One region of the Micromonospora sp. NPDC049151 genome, then DNA from elsewhere that is predicted to be linked to it. Evidence: riboswitches for the same ligand, from Rfam matches in the RefSeq annotation. Region 1 holds a riboswitch; each other region holds the start of a gene.
What was found. Region 1 has a riboswitch for cyclic di-AMP ahead of AB0B20_RS19500 (C39 family peptidase). Riboswitches for the same ligand answer to the same signal wherever they lie in the genome.
Positions count from the first base shown of each region.

Region 1 (5,407 bases):
GGGCCGCGCGGACGCGCTACCTGGGCGACTTCCCCGCCGACGCCTACGCCGAGGCGTTCCTCGCCGCCGCCCGCCGGGAGCTGGAACCCGACTGGGCGGTCCCGGCGCCGCGCGCCGTGGTGTAGGCCAGGTCAGAGGTACGGGTCGAGCAGGGCGAGCACCGCCGCCGGGTCCTCGACGTGCGCGTTGTGGCCCAGCCCCGGCAGCGTGGCAACCGGCACGCCCAGTTCCTTGAGCTGCGCGTCGGTCACCATCGGGTCCAGCTCGCCCCGGGCCAGCAGCACCGGCACGTCGGTGGCGGCCAGCAGCGCCGGCAGCCGGGGCTCCCCGACCGCGAACGCGGCCGGGTCCATGGCGAGCCGCCAGCGGCCGTCCTCCCGCCGCAGCCCCGCCTCCACCACGGGATGGTCCGGGGCGAACAGTCCGGCCAGCCCTGATACCCGCAGGTAGCGCCGGGCCGCCTCGTCGCGGGTGGCGAACCAGGTGACCGGCCGGGCGGCCAGCTCCGCCGACTTCGCCAGCTCGGCCGGGGACCAGACCGCCTTGATGCCGAGGCCCACCACCGCGTCGATCGGAAGACCCCGCTGCCGGGCGGCGAGCGCCAGCGCCACCACCCCGCCGAGCGAGTGCCCCAGCAGCACGAGCCGGTCGTCGGGGCCGAGCCGGACCGGGCCGAGCCCGTCGGCCACGCGTTGGGCCAGGGCCTCGAACGAGTAGCCGTGCAGCGGCGGCGACCAGCCGTGACCGGCCAGATCGCTGGCGAGCCAGCGGCCGGGCCAGCGGCGCTCCAGCAGCGGCGCCCAGGGCAGCCACACCTCACCGGTGGCGCCCATGCCGTGCAGGAGAACCAGATGCCGGTCACCCGTCGTATCGCCCATTGGCGCAGTCTGCCACCGCCCGCCCCGCCCCCGCGACACCGAACCCACCCCACCTCGGTCCCGCCCCGCCCTCACCCCCGCCCGTCGATCTTGCGGTTGCGGCCCCGCCGATGCCCGTGTTGCCCCGCTATGGAAGGGCCGAAAGTGCAAGATCAACGAGGGCGGTGGTGGGACGGGGAAGGCCGGCACCCCCCGGGGGGTGCCGGCCTTCGGGTTTGCGGACGGGTCAGGCGGAGTAGCCGCGGCTGGCGATCCAGTGCGCCAGGTCGATCGTGGTGACCCAGTACGACGGCAGCGACGGGTCGGCCGAGTCGGCGATCCGCACCATCCGGCCGTCGTTCTTGTAGCCCACCACCGCGACGTAGTGGCCACCGGGGAACGAGTGCCAGCCGCCGTTGGTGTCGGTGACGGTGCCGGCGACGTTCGCCACGACCGCGCGGCCGTTGCTGATCGCCTCGACCACGTCGGCCTGGAGCCGGTCCATCTGAGCCGGGCTGGCGGAGCCGGCGGGAATCATGCGGGTCCGGTACGGGTTGCCCTTGACCTGCTGGTTGAGCACCCGGGTGGTGTCCTCGGCCGAGTTGGTGCCCATCTCGGTGGTGCCGAGCGGACCGGCGAGCGCGTCCTGGCTGCGCTCGATGCCGGCGGCGCTGAGCGCGTTGCGCACGGCGGCCGGGCCGCAGTAGAAGTAGTTGATCTGCGCCTGGTAGTCGTAGTCGAGCGACCTGCTCGACGGCGGCTTCGGCTTCGCCTTCGCCGTGGTGTCCGGGTCCGCCGCCGCCTTCGCCGACGCCGACGCGCTGGGCGACGCGCTCGGCGCGGCCGAGGCACTGGGCGACGCCTGCGGGACGGCGATCCGGGCCTCGCCGCGGCTGGCGGGCTGCTCGCCGAGGCGGGCGGCGCCGAGTTCGGCGACCGATGCGGTGTTCTCCTGGACCGGCGCGTCGTCACCGGCGGTGGCGACGGTGCCGGCACCGGCGGCCAGCACGAGCGCGGCGGCCGATCCGGCGATGATCTGGTACGGGCGTTCGGTGACGATCCGTCGTAGCTGACGCTTCAGGTGGTGCTTCACGAAATCCTCCACGGGGCGTGAGCGGCGCACGCCGGCCCGGCACGCGGAGGAACTCACGCGTGCTGGCGGGGCCGGATGGCCGGGGGATCGGGAACGCCCGTGACGCCGGGCGCCCAGGGGGGCGGTTGCGGTCGCGCGTCAGGCGAGCGCGGGCACCGCGTTGCCGTGGAGGCGGGGGGACGATCGGGGGGTGGGCACGAGGTCGGTACTCCTTCCGTGACCGCCGACCGGGTTAGCTGACGGATTCGGGCGGGAAGTACGCCCTACCACGGGCCGTGGGCCCGCGGATTCACCCCGATGTTGCTTATGGGTCCCCGGTTCGTGAGACACGATTAGGCGGGTCGGTGCGGCGTCGCCGTCGGCGATCGGTTACCGCATCGACGCGCCGACACTACCGGCCGGTATTGCCCCCTGCCAAACGTCCCGACCTGCGTAAACGTGATCTGCGGTAACGGATTTCGGAACAGCCGGTTACTGACTTCACTCGATGGGACAAGCGGTTTTCACGTCACCCGGCGGCGGAAAGCGGACAGACTGCGAGCAGCCGGCCCGCAGTCGCGTGACTCGATGGCCCGTTCTGCGCCCGGCGCCCGATTCGACGGGCCGGGTCCCCGGGCCCGCAAACATCGCGGGTAACGATTCGGTCGAGACGCCCGTCTCAGCCCACCCGGGCCGGACGCCACCTGGCACGCCGCACCGGCGCGGGCACCGGCAGCGGGTTCGTCGCGGCGCTCCGGTACGCCGGGGCGGGCCACAGCGCCGCGGTGGCCGCGTACGCCTCGGCGGCGAGCGTACGGGCGGCCTCGGCGGCCAGTTCCGCGTCCCGCCAGGACTGCCGCTCCCGCGCGGCGGCGCTCTCCCACCCGGCCCGGCGCCCGTCCCGGACGATGCGGGCCAGCACGATCTCCTGGTCGGCCGGGTGCCGGCGCGGATCCCAGCCGTTGCGGCGGGCCAGCACGTCGGCGAGCTGGCGGGCGCTCAGGTCGCCCCGCCAGTGCGCCGTCATGGCGGCGTGGCGCAGCCAGCGCTCCCGGGTCGCGTACTCCGCGGGGGTTCGGGGTGTGCGCGGGGCGGCCAGCGCGGCGGCGCCGGCCAGGCGTCGGGCGGCGGCGTCCGCCTCGTCGTACGCGGTCCACGCCCGGTCCGCCTCGTCCTGCGCGGCCAGCCACTGCTCCCGGCGGCGCCGGGCGGTCTGGGCGGCCCCGGCGGCGGCCACCGCCACCTCCTCGGCGTACCGGATCAGGTCGTCGCGGCGGGCGGCGTCGGCGTCGGCCGGTTCGGCGGCGGCCTCCGGCGCGGCGTCGCGGTCGGGCCGGGCCACGAGCGCGGCGAGCAGGCCGAGGGCGAGCAGCAGCAGGAAGGACCAGATGGCGGCGGCCTCGGGCACGGAGGTGAGGAAGTGGTACAGAGCGGTCTGCGACATGGTCGGCACCTCACGGGAAGGACCTGGCGGGAGGACCCGCACGACCTCGCCGGGCGCCGTTGGGCCGCCGTGGCGGGTGCGGGGATGACGTGCGGTGGGTGCGGTGAACGGGCGCGGCCCGTGGGTGGATCAGCGGGCGGGCGGTGCCCGCGGGCCGGCCGGCGCGGCGGTCCGGCCGGCCGGGACCGGCTGCGGGTCACCCGGGACCGCCACCCGGGCGGCGGGTGCCGGGCCACCGGCGGGACGGGCGTGCCACTCGGCCACGCGGTCGGCCTCCGGCCGTGCGGCAGCCGAGGCGCCCACGGCCGGGTACGCCGGGACGGCGACCGCCGGAGCCGGAGCGGCGGCGACACCGGACGGCAGCGCGGCGGCGCCGAACGAGCAGGCGACGACCACGGCGAGACTGGCGAACATCCGGGCGGCCCAGCGCGCCACCCACCACACGGGGCAGGTGAGCGCGATCGGAAGCACGGGTACAAATTACCGCCGATCCCCCACCAACGCACCGCCGCACGGCGTGTCGCGGATCGACCGGCCGACGTGTGCGCGTGTCAGTCCGGGCGACGCCGCCCGGCGTACTCGACGCCCTCGGCCGGACCGGTCCCGGACGTCGCGCCGCCGTCGGCGGCCGGGGTGGCGGCGGGCCCGCGCGGAGCCGGCACGGCCGGTGCGCGCGACGCCGCGCGGGCCCGGCGGGACGGGCCGAGCAGGCGCATCATCGGCACCTCCACCCAGCGGTGCAGCGCGGCGGCCAGCGCGAGCGTGACCACCAGGAAACCGAGCACCGCGAGCGGGCCGCGCCAGCCGGGCAGCCCGGTCCCCCAGTGCCCGGTCAGCCGCAGCACGGTGACCATGACCAGCACGTGGACCAGGTAGAAGGCGAACGAGACCTCACCGAGCCAGACCATCGCCCGGGACCGCCACGGGGTGGACCGGCCGCGCACGTCGGCGTCCGCCGCGGCGGCGATGACCAGCAGGTACGCCACGGCGAGCAGGGCGGCCCAGAACTCGGCCGGGATCCACATCGCGGCGACCACCCAGGTGGCGACGAAGATGCCGGTGGCGGCGGCGAGGTTGGGTCCGCGCCAGCGGTGCCGGCGCATCAGCTCGGCGGCGGCCACCCCCATCCAGAACTCCAGCGACCGGGTCACCGGGAAGATCTGGGTGAACCACCACCGCTGTTCCTCCGGCACCAGGTGCTGGCCGGGCCACAGCGCCAGGATGAGCAGCGGCGCCGCGACCAGCACGGTCCGCAGCGCCCCGGTACGGGCCCGGCGCAGCCACGGCACCACGAGCGGCAGGCACAGGTAGAACGCCAGCTCACAGGAGAGCGACCAGCTCACGTTGTTGACGCTGTAGAAGTAGCCGCCCAGCGGGATCCACGCCTGGACCAGGAAGAAGTTGCCGATCGCCGCCCAGGGCACGACCGGGTCGGCGAACCAGGCCGCGATCGCCAGCGCCGCCACGAACGTCACCACGTGGTTCGGGTAGATCTTGGCGAGCCGCCGGCGCAGGAACGTCCACGCGCGTTCCCCGTCCCGGTACGACCAGACCAGCACGAACCCGCTGAGGATGAAGAAGAACTCCACACCGGAGAGGCCGAGGCTGAACGCCTTGTCCATCACCGGCTTCAGGTGCGGCTCGGCGATGATCCCCATGGTGCCGGCGTGGAAGGCGAAGACCAGCAGCGCGGCTACCCACCGCAATCCGGTCAGCGACGGCAGTCGTGGGGCACGGGTGACGGTCGGCGCGCTGGTCATTCCGGGCACCCTACCCCGGGGAACCGGGACGTTCCCGGCGAGCCGACGTCCAGCCGGTCGCCCAGGGGCGGCGGATAGGATTTCCCCTCCTGCACGCGCGGGCGCCCACCCGGCTCCCGCCGCACGCCGTGCCGTACGGAAGGTGAGCGAACCGGATGCACCAGCGGATCCTGCTCCGCGCCCGCAAGGGCGCGTTCGACGTCCTCACACCGGAGGAGACGTTCGCCGGCAACTGGATCGGGGACAACAGCGGCAACCTGGTCTTCAGCCACGC
Region 1 covers NZ_JBEZDP010000016.1:82,953-88,359, reverse strand. Annotated here, with positions in the region: gene AB0B20_RS19510 (CDP-glycerol glycerophosphotransferase family protein) at 1-125, shown strand, start outside; gene AB0B20_RS19505 (alpha/beta hydrolase) at 132-878, opposite strand; gene AB0B20_RS19500 (C39 family peptidase) at 1,105-1,962, opposite strand; cyclic di-AMP (ydaO/yuaA leader) riboswitch at 2,157-2,299, opposite strand; gene AB0B20_RS19495 (hypothetical protein) at 2,609-3,373, opposite strand; gene AB0B20_RS19490 (hypothetical protein) at 3,503-3,844, opposite strand; gene AB0B20_RS19485 (acyltransferase) at 3,925-5,133, opposite strand; gene AB0B20_RS19480 (polysaccharide pyruvyl transferase family protein) at 5,289-5,407, shown strand, end outside.

Region 2 (5,407 bases), on a different contig from region 1:
GGTCGGCCGGCGCGATGTCGTCGGCGTACCGGACGGTGGCCTTCTCGGTGGCGTAGTTCACCGTCGCCTCGACGCCGTCCATCCGGTTGAGTTTCTTCTCGATCCGGGCGGCGCAGGACGCGCAGGTCATCCCGCCGATCGCCAGTTCGATCAGGTTCGGCGCGGTGGGCAGCGCCTTTCCCGTGGCAGTCATCGCGGCACCTCCGGCGCTCAACTGTGCCCGTGCCCCGGGGTGCCGTGTCCGGCGTCCGGGGTCGGTGCGGGGGTGGATGCCGGCGCGGCGGGCGCAGGCGCGGTCTGGTCGCCGGCCAGGACGGTGAACTCGGCGGTGTGCACCGCGTCGCCGTGCCGGAAGTCCAGGTAGAGACGGTACGCCCCGGCCGACGGCACCTCGGCGGCGAACGTGACCGCCGGGCCTGCGGGTGTGCGCCCGTCGCCGGGCGTGCCCTCCGGGTGCACGTGCAGGTACGCCAGGTCGCCCTGCCGCAGTGCCACCAGGTGCCCGTACGCGCCGAGGTAGGGCTGAAGATCGGTGACCGGCCGCCCGTCGCGGCTGACGGAGAGCGTGAGCCGGCTGGTCCGGCCCGGCTCCGGCGTGCCGGTCAGGGTGACCGTGTAGCCGTCGACAGTCGTGCTGGTCGCCGGTGCCGGCAGTGGCCGGGCGGCCAGCTCGCCGGGGACGGTGACGTCCAGGCCGAGGGTGAGCGGCTCCCCGCCGCCCGGGGTGAAGTCGGCGAACGCCCGCCAGACGCCGGGGCCGTCCACCGGCGAGGCGACGCGCCAGGTGCCGTCGCCGTCCATCTCCGGGTGGACGTGCCGGAAGCCGGAGAGGTCCCGCCGGGCGACGATCAGGTGCATGCGCTTGTCGTGGGCCACCTCGTAGCGGGTGACGGGTGCGCCGTCCGGGCCGGTGATCCGGAAGGCGAACTGCCCCGCCGGGGCGGCGGCGGGCTGGAAGGTGTAGCCGCGTTCGGAGACGAGCAGGCCGCCGGGCAGGTGCGCGGAAGCGCCGCCCGCCTGGCTCTCGTCGCCGTGGCCGGCGTCGCCGGCCCCGTGGTCGCTGTCGCTGTCGTCGTGGCGGGTCTCGGCGGCCGGGGCGACGGGATCGGCCAGGTTGCCGATCCCGTACGCCGCGCCGAACACCGCCACGAGGCCGAGGGCGAAGCCACTGAGCTTCGTCGCCGTGTTCATTGGTGTCTCCTCGGTTTCCGCGGGTCCGTCGGACCCGTCACGCACCGACGAGGTCGTAGCCGGCCTCGTCGACCGCCGCGCGGACCGCGTCCACGTCCAGCGGGTCCTGACTGGTGACGGTGACCCGGCCGCCGGCCAGGTCGACCTGGACGTCGGTGACGCCCGGAAGCGCGCTCAGCTCGGTGCTCACCGAGTTGACGCAGTGCCCGCAGGTCATGCCGCTCACCTGGTAGGTGCTCTCCATCTCGCCCTCCGATCTTATACCCCCCAGGGGTACGTTCGAGACGTTAGCATACCCCCGAGGGGTACGCTATCCTCGTTTCCATGACCGCGCCGTCCAGCCCGACCCGGGGCTACACCGCCAGCAAGGACCAACTCCTCGCCCGGCTCCGCCGGATCGAGGGTCAGGTCCGTGGCATCGAGAAGATGGTCGAGGACGACCGCTACTGCATCGACGTGCTCACCCAGATCTCGGCCATCCAGGCGGCGCTGGACAAGGTCGGCCTCGGCCTGCTCGACGGCCACGCCCGGCACTGCATGCACGAGGGCGCCGCCGAGGGCCGGGCCGACGAGATGGCGACCGAGATGATGGCCGCCGTCGGCCGCCTGATGAAGCGCGGCTGAGCGGGGACCTCCGGCCCCCGGAACCAGGCACATCGACCCGCGCCGACGCGTCGGGCCGGTCGTACCGTCGAAGTGGCGGGCAGGCCGACCCCGGCGGACCCGCGGCGACGGACGGAGGGCGGCCCGATGATGTGGCAGAGCCCGATGATGGGCTGGATGTGGATCTGGTCCCTGCTGGTGCTCGCGGTGCTGGCGGGGCTCGTCTGGGCGGCCGTGCGGTGGACCGGCCCCCAGTACCTGGGCCCGACGACGGCCCGGCGCATCCTGGACGAGCGGTACGCGCGCGGCGAGATCGACGAGGACGAGTACCGGCGACGCCGGGCCGGTCTGACCTGATCACGCGAGGCGAGCGTCACCGGTCCCGGTGAGGTCAGGCTGCCTACCATGGCCGGGCGACGACCCGGACGTGGTCGACACGTCCGCGCCGCCCGGGTGACCAGACCGGTCCGGCGGACCAGGCGTCGCCCCGACCGTTGGGAGACGCCATGGGTGCCGACCACACCCGCCCCGCACCCGCCGCGCCGCCGGGCGTACGCCGGCTGCTCGTCGCAGTGGTGGTGCCGCTGTTCGCACTCACCGTGATCGCGGCGCTGGTCCTCTGGCCCCGGCAGGACCGGGAGCCGGTGGGCGGCGCGGACGTCCCCCGCTACCACGGCACGGTGACCCGGGTGGTCACCGAGCCCTGCCCGCCGACCCCGGAGGCCCCGGACGGCGGGGGCGGCCCCTGCGGCACCGTGACGGTGACCGCCGAGCAGGGTCCGGACGCGGGCCGCCAGGTCGAGACGCCGATCCCGGCCGGGCCCGGCGCGCCCCGGGTCGCGGTCGGCGACGAGGTGGTCCTGGTCGAGCTGACCGACCCGGCCGACCCGGCGGTGAAGTCCTACAACATCGCCGAGCACCAGCGCGGCACACCGCTGATCTGGCTGATGGTGCTGTTCGCCGCCGCGATCGTGGCGTTCGGCCGCTGGCGCGGGCTGGCCGCGCTCGCCGGCCTGGCGGCCAGCTTCGCCATCCTGCTCGGCTTCGTGCTGCCGGGCATCGGCGCCGGCCAGCCCCCGCTGCTGGTGGCGATCGTCGGCGCCGCGTTGATCATGTTCGTGGTGCTCTACCTGACCCACGGGATCACCGCGCAGACGTCGGTGGCGGTGCTCGGCACGCTGGGCAGCCTGGTGATCACCGGCGTGCTCGGCCTGCTCGCCACGTCCGCCACCCACCTGACCGGCTTCGGCAGCGAGGACGCCACCACGCTGTCCATGTTCCAGGCCGACGTGGACCTGCACGGCCTGCTGCTGGCCGGCATCATCATCGGCTCGCTGGGCGTGCTGGACGACGTCACGGTCACCCAGGCGGCCACCGTCACCGAACTGGCGCACGCCAACCCCGGGCTGTCCCGGCGGCAGCTCTACCGCGCGGCGACCCGGGTCGGCCGGGCCCACATCGCGTCCACCGTCAACACCATCGTGCTGGCGTACGCGGGCGCCTCGCTGCCGCTGCTGCTCCTGCTGGTCGCCGACTCCCGCCCGGTCAGCGAGATCCTCACCAGCGAGTTCCTCGCCCAGGAGATCGTCCGCAGCGCGGTGGCCACGCTCGGCCTGATCGCCGCCGTACCGCTGACCACCGGCCTGGCCGCGATCGTGACCACCGCCGGGCGGCGCCCGCGCGGCGCGGAGCCGGCGCCGCCCGCGCCCCGGCCGCCGGCCGGACGGGACGACGCGCTGGAGGCGCTCGGCGGCGGAAGGAGTACGGAGGCCGCATGGTGAGACTCCGCAGCGTGACCATCGATTTCAAACGCGACGCTGGTCACGGTGCGCCACGGCGAAATCTCGCTATTGGTCGGCTTCCGGACGTAGATCCTCACGAGTGCTGTCGGGTAACCTCGCTGCCGGTCACCGCCGAAGGCGCGCACCGGCGCCAGCGGTGCCGCCGCCCAATCGCCCACGGGCGAGCCGGGGAACCAGGTACATGGGGTGAATCCGCGACAGCGGTAGGGGCCACTTCCGTCCCGAACCCGTCAGCTAACCCGGTCGGCGGCCGACGGAAGGGAACACTGTGACGGCACCCCTGCGCCGCTGGCTGACACCCGTGGTGGCCGTGCTGGCCTCACTGGCCGTGCTGGCCGGGCCGACGCCGGCGACCGCGGCCCCCGCCGCGGCGGCACCCGGCAACCCCTCGGGCCACGAGGAGGACGGCGAACCGCCGCTCATCACCGAGGCGATCGACTCCGCCAACCGGAACTTCCTCCAGGCCAAGGCGAAGCTCGCCAAGTCGCAGGACCGCCAGCGGCGGCTGGCGGCCGAGGTGAAGACGGCACAGGCCGAACTCGACGCGCTCAGCCCGCAGGTCAACCAGCTCGCCGCCCAGTCCTACCGGACCGGCCGGATGGGCGCGATGGCGATGCTGCTGGAGAGCAACTCCCCCGACTCGTTCGTCCGCCGGGTCAACGCCCTGGACGAGCTGAACCTCCTCAACGCGCAGCGCCTGGCCGCCATCAACGCGGTCAAGACCCGCGCCGAGCAGGCCAAGATCGCGATGGACGCCGAGGTCCGCGAGCAGGAGAAGCAGAAGAACGCGATGGAGCGCGAGAAGGTGCAGGCCGAGCGCGCGCTGAAGCTCGTCGGCGGCCTCGGCTTCACCGGCGGACTGGTCTCCGCCACCTCACCGGTCGCCAAGATCGCCCCCGGCCGCACCGCCGACGGCGGGTGGAAGGCCGAGTCGTGCAGCGAGGACGACCCGACCACCTCGGGCTGCGTCACGCCGCGCACGCTGCACGCGTACAAGGAGGTCCGGCGCGCGGGCTTCAAGCGCTTCGTGGGCTGCTACCGGTCCGGCGGGCCGTGGGAGCACCCCAAGGGCAAGGCGTGCGACTGGTCGCTGCAGAACAGCGGCTTCGCACCCTGGCACAACAACGACACCCGCAGGTACGGCAACGAGGTGGCCGCCTTCCTCATCCGCAACGCCGACCGGCTGGGCATCTACTACGTCATCTGGAACCGGCAGATCTGGTTCCCGGCCACCGGCTGGCGCTCCTACAGCGGGCCGTCGAACCACACCGACCACGTCCACATGTCGCTGCTCTGACGCCGGACACCACGAAGAAGGGGCCGCCCTCGGGCGGCCCCTTTCGTCTTCCCCGTGGATCAGCTCGCCAGCGCCGGGTCTGCGGGCGCCGCCGGGGCGGGCAGCGGGGCCGGGGCCTGCGCCACGGTCCGCACCTCGCCGCCGGCGAGCCGGTACGACATGCCGACCACCGTGCACCGCCCCGCCGCCACCCGCTCGGCCAGCACGCCGGACCGGGCCAGCAGCGTCTCCACGGTCTGCGCGATGTGCACGTCGATGATGCCGTCGAGGTCCTCGACGCCCTGGCGGGCGGCGCGCAGCAGGCTGGGCGAGACCGCGTCCACCACCGCGCCCAGGTGCCCGGCCGGGGCGGCGCCGGTCCGGACCCCCTCGCGGGCGGCCTGGACCGCGCCGCACGAGTCGTGCCCGAGCACCACCACGAGCGGAGTGCCCAGCACGGTGACGGCGTACTCGACGCTGCCGAGCACCTCCGGCCCGGCGGTGTGCCCGGCGGTACGCACCACGAAGAGGTCAC
Region 2 covers NZ_JBEZDP010000007.1:119,686-125,092, reverse strand. Annotated here, with positions in the region: gene AB0B20_RS10995 (heavy metal translocating P-type ATPase) at 1-193, opposite strand, end outside; gene AB0B20_RS10990 (hypothetical protein) at 211-1,191, opposite strand; gene AB0B20_RS10985 (heavy-metal-associated domain-containing protein) at 1,229-1,435, opposite strand; gene AB0B20_RS10980 (metal-sensitive transcriptional regulator) at 1,516-1,815, shown strand; gene AB0B20_RS10975 (SHOCT domain-containing protein) at 1,942-2,151, shown strand; gene AB0B20_RS10970 (YibE/F family protein) at 2,301-3,575, shown strand; cyclic di-AMP (ydaO/yuaA leader) riboswitch at 3,730-3,861, shown strand; gene AB0B20_RS10965 (hypothetical protein) at 3,865-4,893, shown strand; gene AB0B20_RS10960 (carbonic anhydrase) at 4,953-5,407, opposite strand, start outside.
Region 2: another riboswitch for cyclic di-AMP. It lies ahead of AB0B20_RS10965 (hypothetical protein); the one in region 1 lies ahead of AB0B20_RS19500 (C39 family peptidase).

Region 3 (5,407 bases), on a different contig from region 1:
GAGGAGCTGCGGCGGGCGGTCCGGGTGGCGTCGCGCATGCTGTCACCGGCGGAACCGACGGCGGAGAGCAGGTGCTGCCACGCCTGGTCGGCGACCCGCTCGGCCTTGCCCCGGCGGTCCAGCAGGTTGGTTCCGAACATCGTTCTACCTCCTCGGGTGCCGAAGGCCGGCGGCCACTTCGGACTCCGGTGTCCATCCGGCGGTCACTGTCCCGGGCAGTGCCCCACCGGACCCGGCGGCAAACCACGCCCGGGTCATGGCGGGTGCGGCCGGTGAACGGGACGAAGCACCCGAACGCGCCGGGACGGGTGCGGACGGGACGTGCGTGCGCCAGCTACCCTGGTCCGCGGGATCGGCGGGCCCGCCCGGTCGCACGGTTGGCCGTGGCCCGCCACAGGGGGAAACTGGAACCCGGTGGTCCGGATTGGGTACGCCCAGGTGTGCCCAGTTCGCGAATTGCTCATCCCGGGGGGTGGCGACCGGGGCGTGGGAGGAATACTCTCGGTCGCGGCCCGCGTACTGATGAGGCGCCCGTCATGGGCGAGTGGAGGTGCTCGCGTGAGCCTGTCGATCGTGAAGTCGGTGCGGCCGGGTGGTGTCGTCGAGATCGCGCCCCGTGGGGAGATCGACGTCGACACCGCGTACGAGGTGCGGGAAGCGATCGCCGAGGTGCTCGCGAAGGCCCGCCCCGCGCGGATCGAGCTGAACATGCGGCTTGTCACGTTCATCGACTCGGTCGGCATCAGCGCCATGGTCGCCGGCTTCCAGACCTGCGAGGTCAGCGGCGTCAAGCTCGTGGTCACCGAGCCGAGCCGGTTCGTGCACCGGCAGCTCTGGGTGACCGGCCTGCTCGGCCTCTTCGGCGCGCCCGAGCCGTGGTTCGCCGACGACACCCCCGAGGTGCTGCCCGGCGCCTGAGCGCCGTTCGCACCCCCTGCGGCCAGGGGACCTTCTACCCGTTGCCAGTCCGGCGTCGGTACGGGACGATCGTCGCGACGCACGACGGCGAGGGGGCCCGCTTGCAGAGCAGCGACAGCTTCAGCTACACCGTGCAGGCCCGGTGCAGCCGGGCCGAAGCGGTGGCCCTGCTAGGCGACCTGAGTCGCCAGGGTGAGCTGCATCCGCTGATCGTCCGGGTCCGGAAGCTGCCGGCCCGGCCCGGCGCGCTGGCCAGCTACGCGATCACCGACCGGCTGCAACTCGGCCCGCTGCACTTCCCGGTGACCTACCAGGCGGACGTGCTGATCGCGAGCGAGGACGAGGTGGTCACCGTCGCCCGGCAGCAGCCGGCGACGACCGTACGCAACCACACCCGGCTGCGCGACGAGGACGACGGCACGGTACGCGTCGAGGTGGAGATCACGCTCACCGCGCCGGCACCGCTGTTCGGGTACGCGTTCCGCCAGGCCCGGGCGGCTCACCTGGGCCTGGCGGCGCGTCTCGGAGCGACCCTGGAGGGCCGGCCGGCCTGATCCGGCCGGCCCCTTCCGGGCGCTCAGTACACCGACAGGTGCACGTGGTTGGTGTGGTCGCTGGACGGGTCGCCGTTGCCCCCGCTGTACGACTTCCACCCGCTGCTGGGCAGCCAGATCTGCTTGAACCAGATCACGTAGAGCACGGCGAGCGGGTCGGCGTTGCGCACGAAGTACGCGGCCAGGTTGTTGCCGTACGTCCGGTCGCCGCCGGAGGCCACGCCGCCGAAGCCGTTCTTCTGCGCGGCGAAGTCGCAGGCCCGCCCCTTCGGGTGCTCGCCCGAGCCGCTGGGCCGGTGGCACGAGACGTACCTGGTGAAGCCGGCCGCCTTCGCCTGTTGCAGCGCGTGCAGCGTGCGCGGGGTGATGCAGCCGTTGGCCGGGGTCGGGTCGTTGACGCTGCACGACTCCGGGGGCCAGGAGCCGTCCGAGTTGCGCGGCGCCGGCTTCGCGTTCTTGGTGGAGGTGCCCTGGACGCTGCCGCCGCTGCTGCTGCGCGTGGCGCGGTCGTTCGCCACCTCCAGGGCGCGCTCGGCCTGCTCCTTGCGCTTGGCCATCACCGTCACCTGCTTGCGCTGCTCGCGGATCTCGCCGTCGAGCTGGGCGCGGGTGCGGGTGGCCTGGTCCCGGGTGGCGATCAGGTCGCGCAGCGTACGGTCCTCGTGCGCGGCGACCTGTTCCAGCGCGGCGGCCCGGTCCATGAAGCCCTCCGGGCTGCTGCTGCCCAGCAGCACCCCGGCGGTGCCCAGGCGGCCGTTGCGGTACGCCACGGCGGCGATCTCGCCGACCTTGGCGTCGCGTACGGCCAGCTCGGCGCCGACCGTCTTGAGCTGTTCGTTCAGTTGCTTCTGGCGGCTCACCGACCGGTTCAGCGCGGCCTTGGCCTCCAGCCAGCCCTTGCTGGCGGCGTCGAGCTGGGCACGCAGTTCGGGCGTGCCGCCCTCGTCGTCGCCGCCGGGCGCGGCGGCGAGCAGGCCGGTCGCCGGCCCCGCCGAGGCGGGGGAGACCGGAACAGTCGCGACGCCGAGGGCCAGCGTCGCGACGAGCAGGGCCGCCAACCGGGCGGCTGTCCGTCGTACAGGTGCCACGTGGGGCATTCACACGTCCTTCCGTCAACGCCGACCGGGTTAGCTGACGGGTTCGGGACGGAAGATCCCTACCGCTGACGCGGATGCACCCCACGTACGTGGTTCCCCGGCTCGTCCCTGCGGACGATTAGGCGACGGCCGCCCCACCGGGGCCGGTGGCGTCCGCGGGTGCGGCCGCGACCGACACTACCGGCGCTGCCCGGGCGTGGCTCGGTGGAGCAACGCCACTAGGTGGGGCAAAACCGGCATAAGACTACAACAGCCACAGTGATTTAAGTCTGCCCTAATCACCACTCGGTCTTCCCGCACACGCCGGCCGACGCTCCGGGTTCGACCTGCAACGTGGCGTGATCGATGGAGAAGTCCTCGTGCAGGGCGGCCCGCGCGGCGGCCAGCACCTGCCCCGGGTCCACGCCCGGGTCGGTGGTCAGGTGCGCCGAGGCCACCTCCATGCCCGAGGTGAGCGTCCACACGTGCAGGTCGTGCACCTCGGCCACGCCGGGTACGGCGGCCAGCCGGTCGTGCACGGCGGTCACCTGGAGGTGCTCCGGCGCGGCCTGCACCAGGATGCGCAGCGCGGCCCGGCCGAGCCGCCAGGTGCGCGGCAGGATGAACAGGCCGATCCCGACGGCTACCAGCGGATCGGCCCACCACCAGTCGGTCGCGGCGATGACCAGCGCGGCGGCGATCACGCCGAGCGAGCCGAGCAGATCGCCGAGCACCTCCAGGTACGCCCCGCGCAGGTTGATGCTCTCCTTCGCCCCGGCGCGCAGCAGCGCGAACGCGACGATGTTGGCGAGCAGGCCGAGCACCGCCACCACGAGCATCGGGCCGGCCAGCACCTCCGGCGGCTCGCCGAACCGGCGTACCGCCTCGACCAGGACGTAGAGCGCGACGGCGCCGAGCAGCACGGCGTTGGCCAGGGCGGCGAGCACCTCCAGCCGGTAGAGCCCGAACGTGCGCTGCGGGTCGGTGCCGGCGCGGCGGGCGGCGGTGATCGCGGCCAGTGCCATGCCGATGCCGAGGACGTCGGTGAACATGTGCCCGGCGTCGGAGAGCAGCGCGAGCGAGCCGGTGGTGAAGGCGGCCACCGCCTCGACCACCATCAGGACGGCGAGCAGCGCGAAGGCGGCCCAGAGGCGGCCCCGGTGGCGGTGTGCCGCGTTGGCCACCGCGCCGCTGTGGTCATGACCTGCGCCCACGCCAACACCCTTCCTGCCCCGTACCGGCCAGGCCCAATGTATGTTCACATCGCTATGTATGCAACTGAACTGTGGGTGACGTCAGGGGCGCGGACGGGTGTCCCTCAGAGCGGGTCGAGCGTGGTGAGGCGCTGGGTCGCCCGGGACAGCGCCACGTAGAGCGTGCGTACCCCCGAACCGGGGTCGGCCCGGATCTCACTCGGCGCCACCAGCACCACGCCGTCGTACTCCATGCCCTTCGCCTGGAGGCTGGTGACCACCTGGAGCCGGCTCGCGCCGAGCGCGCCCAGCCAGCCGGCCACCTCGTCCCGGCGTGGCACCGGCGTGATCACACCAACGGTGCCCTCCACCTGCGCGAGCAGCGCCTCGGCCGCCTCGACGGTGGCCGCCGGCAGGTCGGCGGCGGGCACCGTGCGCTCGACCGGCGGCACGCCGGTGGACCGCACCGCGTCGGGCAGCGGCAGGTCCGGGTAGAGCCGGCGGATCTCCGCCGCCGCCACCGCGAAGATCTCCGCCGAGTTGCGGTAGTTGGTGGTCAGCTCGTAGCGGTGCCGCTTGCGTCGGCCCAGCGCCTGGTCCCGGGCGCGGTCCAGCTCCTGCGGGTCGCCGGTCCAGGCGGTCTGCGCCGGATCGCCGACCACCGTCCAGGACGCCAGCCGCCCGCGCCGCCCGACCATCCGCCACTGCATCGGCGAGACGTCCTGCGACTCGTCCACCACCACGTGCGCGTAGTCGCGGTAGTCGGCCGGACGCTCCCGGGCCGCCGCGCGGGCGGCACGCTGCCGGTCGGCGTACGTGCTCAGCTCGCGCACGCCACCGGCGAGCTGGTACGGGTCGCGCCTGGGCCGGGCCCGCTGCACGGGCTTGCCGAGCAGCGCGTCCAGCTCGTCGAGCAGCGCGATGTCCGCCACGGTCAGCCCGTCGGTCCCGAGCGTGCGGTACGCCTGCCCGAGCAGCCGGATCTCGGCCGAGGAGAGGATCCCCCCGGCGTAGCGGCGCAGCCGGTCCGGGCGGGCCAGCCAGTCCAGCACGTGCCGCGGGTGCAGCCGCGGCCACCACGCCTTGAGGAACTCGCGGAACTCCGGCCGCTCGATGATCTCGTCCTCGAACGCCGGCTGCTCCGGCAGCCGGCCCACCCGCAGCGTGCGGGCCTGCGCGTAGAGCGCGGCGAGCACCGCGTCGAACGCCGCCCGGCGCACCTCGTTGCGGCGGGCGCCCCGGGCCAGCGTCCGGTCCCGGACCGCGTCCAGCGCGGCGCGCTCCAGGCGCAGCAGCTCGCCCCGGTAGAGCAGGCGCAGCTCGGCCGGGGAGTCCGGCACCGCGTCGCGGACCGCGCGTTCCAGCACCCGGCGCATCCGCAGCGAACCCTTCACCGCCGCCACGTCCGGCGGGTCGGCGCGGGACGCGGACAGGCCGGGGAACAGCGAGCCGAGCGAGTGCAGCGTGGCCGTCTCCTCGCCCAGCGAGGGCAGCACCGAGGCGATGTACTCGACGAACACGCCGGACGGGCCGACCACGAGGATGCCGCCGCCGGCGTACCGGGCCCGGTCGGAGTAGAGCAGGTACGCGGCCCGGTGCAGCGCCACCGCCGTCTTGCCGGTGCCCGGGCCGCCGGAGACGATCGTGACGCCGTCGCCGGGGGAGC
Region 3 covers NZ_JBEZDP010000009.1:95,117-100,523, reverse strand. Annotated here, with positions in the region: gene AB0B20_RS13190 (hypothetical protein) at 1-140, opposite strand, end outside; gene AB0B20_RS13185 (STAS domain-containing protein) at 559-918, shown strand; gene AB0B20_RS13180 (SRPBCC family protein) at 1,020-1,472, shown strand; gene AB0B20_RS13175 (hypothetical protein) at 1,496-2,569, opposite strand; cyclic di-AMP (ydaO/yuaA leader) riboswitch at 2,574-2,704, opposite strand; gene AB0B20_RS13170 (cation diffusion facilitator family transporter) at 2,848-3,762, opposite strand; gene AB0B20_RS13165 (AAA family ATPase) at 3,867-5,407, opposite strand, start outside.
Region 3: another riboswitch for cyclic di-AMP. It lies ahead of AB0B20_RS13175 (hypothetical protein); the one in region 1 lies ahead of AB0B20_RS19500 (C39 family peptidase).

Region 4 (5,407 bases), on a different contig from region 1:
ACAACCCGTCGGCGCTCGGCGACCCGAACTGCTACTCCAGCAGCATCCCGTCGACCGAGGTGCACGCCGCGGCCGGGCCGGGCAACCACTGGTTCTACCTGCTGGCGAACGGCAGCAGCCCGACGAACGGGCAGCCGTCCAGCTCGACCTGCAACGGCAGCAGCGTGACCGGCCTGGGCATCCAGAAGGCCATCAAGATCATGTACAACGGCATGCTCCTGAAGACCTCGTCCTCGTCGTACCTGAAGTACCGCACCTGGACGCTGCAGGCGGCGAAGAACCTCTACCCGGGCAGCTGCACGGAGTTCAACACGGTCAAGGCGGCCTGGGACGCGGTGAGCGTGCCCGCCCAGTCCGGTGACCCGACCTGCTCCGGCGGCAGCCCGACGCCCACCCCGAGCACCACGACCACCCCGCCGTCGGGCGGCTGCTCCGGCAACAAGCTCGCCAACCCGGGCTTCGAGTCGGGCAACGTGAGCTGGAGCGCCTCGTCCGGCGTCATCACCACCGACAGCGGCCAGGCCGCGCACGGCGGCTCGTACAAGGCGTGGCTGGACGGGTACGGCTCGTCGCACACCGACACGCTCAGTCAGTCGGTGACGATCCCGGCCGGATGCCGCGCGACGTTGAGCTTCTGGCTGCACATCGACAGCGCGGAGTCGACCACCAGCACCGCGTACGACAAGCTCACCGTCAAGGCGGGCAGCACCACGCTGGCCACCTACTCCAACCTGAACAAGGCCACCGGCTACGTGCAGCGGTCCTTCGACATCTCGTCGCTGGCCGGCACCACGGCGACCATCTCGTTCAGCGGCGTGGAGGACAGCTCGTTGCAGACGTCCTTCGTCGTCGACGACACCGCGGTCACCCTGAGCTGACCGTGGCGTAGCGCGGCCGGTCGTCGTCCTCCCGACGGCCGGCCGCCTCGTCATGCCCGGCCGGGCCCCTCACGGCGCCTGGCCGGACGGCATCGCGGCTTGCCGGACGGCATCGCGTCGAGCCGGGCGCTTCGTCGCGTCGTCCGGGTGGGCACCCGGTTCGTCAGGCCGGGCGGGCGCCCTGGGACGCGGTGCCGCGGTCGCGGTGGATCCGCGCGGCAGCCTCGTGCATCGCGCGGCCGAACAGCTCGGCCTGGTCGCCCATGCTGCCGAGCCGGGCGGCGAGCGCATCGGCGTCGGCCCGCGCAGATGCGCTGACCTGGGCGTCCAGCTCGGACAGCGCGGCATTGGCGGCGGCGACGAGGTGCCCGCCGAGGACGTCCAGCGGCTCGCCGGCCAGCTCCGGGTCGATCGTCACGGAATCCAGCCGGCCACCCTGGACGGCGACGGCGCGGACCCGGCCGCCGGCGGCCGTGCCCTCGGCGCGCAGCAGGTCGGCCGCCTCGCCGTCGGCGTGCGCCGAGGCCCGGGAGCGCATCGCGGTGAGCGCCTGCTGCGTACGGGTCAGCAGCTCGTCGATGCTCGCCGCCGCCGAGAACGGGTCGTTGGTCATATCAGCGCTTTCTTCACGTCTTAGCCGAGGACCGTGACCCTAGCAACCGCCCCCGACGAATCGCGCCTACCGGCCCTCGCGGGCCGCGTCCCGGTGCCGCGAGCAGGCCGGACACCGGCAACGCGGCGTGTCGCACGGGCGCGGACGCCCGGCCGGGGTGAAGCGGCCGGGCGTCCGCGAGACCGGTCAGCGCAGACGCAGCCGCTGACCGGGGAAGATCAGCCCCGGGTCGTCGCCCACCACCGCGCGGTTGCGCTCGTGCAGGGCACGCCAGCCGCCGTCCACGCGCTGCGCCACGGCGATCTCCGACAGCGTGTCCCCCGGCCGGACCAGGTACGTCCCGGTGCCGGTCCTGGGCTGTGGCGCGACGAGGGTGGTGGCCCGCTCCGGCGCGGCCCTCTTCGTGGCCGGTCGCCGCGGCGCGGCCTTCTTCGCGCCTGACCGCTTCTCGGCCGCAGCCGGCCCGGAACTCTTCTTCGCCGAGCCGCCCTTCTTGCCGCAGACCGGCCAGGCGCCGATGCCCTGCCCGCGCAGCACCTTCTCCGCGACGGCGATCTGCTCGGACCGGCTGGCCAGGTCGGCGCGGGCGGCGTACTTCTGGCCGCCGTAGCCGTTCCAGGTGGCACGGGAGAACTGGAGCCCGCCGTAGTAGCCGTTGCCGGTGTTGATCTTCCAGTTCCCGCCCGACTCGCAGCGTGCGACGGCGTCCCAGTTGACGCCCGCGCTGGCCGGAGCGGCCGAGCCGAACAGGGTCGCGGCGCCGAGGGCGGCGCCGGCCATCACCGCTCCGAGAGCGGTACGGCGGCTTCGGGCTGAGTATTCGGTTGCCATGTGGATTCCTCCACGCCGACGAGGTGAGCTGTCGGGTTCGGGCCGAGGAGCCCGGCCGCCGGTGGCGGCTTCACCCCGAGGTGACGATGCACCGTGGAACGTGTGGTTCCCCCGCTCCCGCACGAGGTTCGGTGACTGCGGCCGGCGGCGGGATTTGGCGTTTCCGGCCCGCGGTGTCCGCTACTGCGAACGAAACCGACGCTAGGAGCGCTTTGCGCCGATCGTCCACTTCTTGTGATGCCCTTCACCCGGCCGGGCGACCGGGCGCTACCGTGGCAGGACTGGGCAAGATCACGGGAGGCGGGACGGATGACCGATCACGGACACGAGCTGACCTTCGGCGGCTTCCTCACCCCCGCCGCCGCGCAGCCGGACCAGGTGGTGGCGCTGGCCCGGCTCTGCGAGCAGGTCGGACTGGACCTGGTCACCTTCCAGGACCACCCGTACCAGCCGGGTTTCCTGGACACCTGGACGCTGATGTCCTACGTGGCCGCCGCCACCGAACGCGTCCGCCTGGCCGGAAACGTCCTCAACCTGCCGTTGCGCCAGCCGGTGGTGCTGGCGCGCAGCGTCGCCAGCCTGGACCTGCTCACCGGCGGCCGGGTCGAGCTGGGGCTCGGCGCGGGCGCCTTCTGGGACGCGATCGAGGCAACGGGCGGGCGGCGCCTGTCCCCCGGCGCGGCCGTCGACGCCCTCGACGAGGCGATCCGGGTGATCCGCGAGGTCTGGGACACCGGCCACCGCGGCATGATCCGTGTCGACGGCGAGCACTACCGGGTGGTCGGCGCCAAGCGCGGCCCGGCGCCCGCCCACCCGGTGGGCATCTGGGTCGGCGCGTACAAGCCGCGCATGCTGCGCCTGGTGGGCCGCGCCGCGGACGGCTGGCTGCCGTCGCTGTCGTACCTGCCGAAGGGTCCCGACGAGTTGCCCGCCCTGAACGCGCTGGTGGAGGAGGGCGCCCGGGCCGCCGGACGCGACCCGGCCACGATCCGCCGCATGCTCAACGTGACAGGCACGTTCGCCCGCTCGTCGGCCGGTTTCCTGGCCGGGCCGCCGGAACAGTGGGTCGAGGAGCTGGCCGGGCTCACGCTGGAGCACGGCATCACCACGTTCATCCTCGGCAGCGACGAGCCGCGCGCGATCCAGATCTTCGGCCAGGAGGTCGCGCCCGCCGTGCGCGAGCTGGTCGCCGCCGAGCGCACCCCGCCCGAGCCCCGCGCGGCCACCGGGCAACAGGCCGCCGCCGGCGCGCCCAGCACGCTCGGGGTCACGCCCACCCCGGACCCGGGGGTACGCCTGAGCGCGCGCCGCCCCTGGGACGAGTCCACTCGCCCGAGCGCCCCGCCGCCGCCGGCCGGGCACGTCTACCCGCCCCGGGGACAGGCCGCCGGGCAGCACCTGGTGGACGTGCACGACCACCTGCGCCAGGAGCTGGCCCAGGTGCGCGACCTGCTGGAACAGGTCAAGCAGGGCACTGTCTCGCCGGGCCGGGCGCGGGCCGCGCTGAACGAGATGACCATGCGGCAGAACAACTGGACGCTCGGGGCCTACTGCGCGGCGTACTGCACCATGGTCACCCAGCACCACGGGCTTGAGGACGCCTCGATCTTCCCGCACCTGCGCCGCTCCGAGACCGGGCTGGCCGCCGTGCTGGACCGCCTCGAGGAGGAACACGTGGTGATCCACGGCGTGGTGGAGAGCGTCGACCGCGCGCTCGTGGAGCTGGTCCGCCGGCCCGGCGACTTCACCGGACTCCAGGAGGCGGTGGACCTGCTCACCGACACGCTGCTGTCGCACCTGTCGTACGAGGAGCACCAGATCGTCGAGCCGCTGGCCCGGCACGGGTTCTTCCCCGGCCAGTTGTGAGGCGGGGCCCCTTCTTCTTGTCGCGCCGGCGACGAGAAGGGGCCCCGCCTCACCGCTACAGGCCGCGGGCCAGGCGGTCGGCCAGGATCCGGGTGAACCGGGCCGGGTCGGCCAGCTCGCCGCCCTCGGCCAGCAGCGCCATGCCGTACAGCAGCTCGGCGGTCTCGGTCAGCGCGGCCGGGTCGCCGCCCTCCCCGTGCGCCTTGCGCAGCCCGGTGACCAGCGGGTGGGCCGGGTTCAGCTCCAGGATCCGCTTGACCTGGGGCACCTCCTGGCCCATGGCCCGGTACATCTTCTCCAGCGTCGGCGTCATGTCGTGCGCGTCGCCCACGACGCAGGCCGGTGAGGTGGTCAGCCGGGTGGACAGGCGCACCTCCTTGACGCTGTCGGCGAGCGCGCCGCCGAGGAAGGTGAGCAGGTCGGCGTACTCCTGCCGTTCCGCCTCGGCCTTCTCCTTCTCCTCGTCGGTCTCCAGGTCCACCTGGCCCTTGGCGACCGAGCGCAGCGTCTTCCCGTCGTACGCGCCGACCCGCTCGACCCACACCTCGTCCACCGGGTCGGTGAGGATCAGCACCTCGTAGCCCTTGGCGCGGAACGCCTCCAGGTGCGGCGAGTTCTCGATGGTGGTCCGGTTCTCGCCGGTGGCGTAGTAGATCTCGGTCTGGCCGTCGCGCATCCGCTCCACGTACGCGCGCAGCGTGGTCGGCTCGGCCGGGTCGTGGGTGCTGGCGGCGCGCACCAGCTCCAGCAGCGTCTCGGTGTTGTCCGGGTCCTCCAGCAGACCCTCCTTGACCACCGGCCCGAACTCGGTCCAGAACGTGCGGTACGACTCGGCGGACATGTCCTTGAGCGTGGCGAGGACCTTCTTGACCAGCCGGCGGCGCACCGCGCGGATCTGCCGGTCCTGCTGGAGGATCTCCCGCGAGATGTTCAGCGACAGGTCGTGCGCGTCCACCACGCCCTTGACGAAGCGCAGGTAGTTGGGCATCAGCGCGTCGCAGTCGTCCATGATGAACACGCGCTTGACGTAGAGCTGCACGCCGCGGCGGCCCTGCGGGGAGAACAGGTCGAGCGGGGCGTGCGAGGGCAGGAACAGCAGCGCCTCGTACTCGAAGGTGCCCTCGCCGCGCATGTGGATGGTCTCCAGCGGGTCGGCCCAGTCGTGCGCGACGTGCCGGTAGAACTCCTTGTACTCGGCCTCGTCGACCTCGTCCCGCGA
Region 4 covers NZ_JBEZDP010000012.1:112,808-118,214, reverse strand. Annotated here, with positions in the region: gene AB0B20_RS16350 (M4 family metallopeptidase) at 1-878, shown strand, start outside; gene AB0B20_RS16345 (YbaB/EbfC family nucleoid-associated protein) at 1,042-1,491, opposite strand; gene AB0B20_RS16340 (transglycosylase family protein) at 1,678-2,322, opposite strand; cyclic di-AMP (ydaO/yuaA leader) riboswitch at 2,321-2,466, opposite strand; gene AB0B20_RS16335 (LLM class flavin-dependent oxidoreductase) at 2,632-4,188, shown strand; gene htpG (molecular chaperone HtpG) at 4,244-5,407, opposite strand, start outside.
Region 4: another riboswitch for cyclic di-AMP. It lies ahead of AB0B20_RS16340 (transglycosylase family protein); the one in region 1 lies ahead of AB0B20_RS19500 (C39 family peptidase).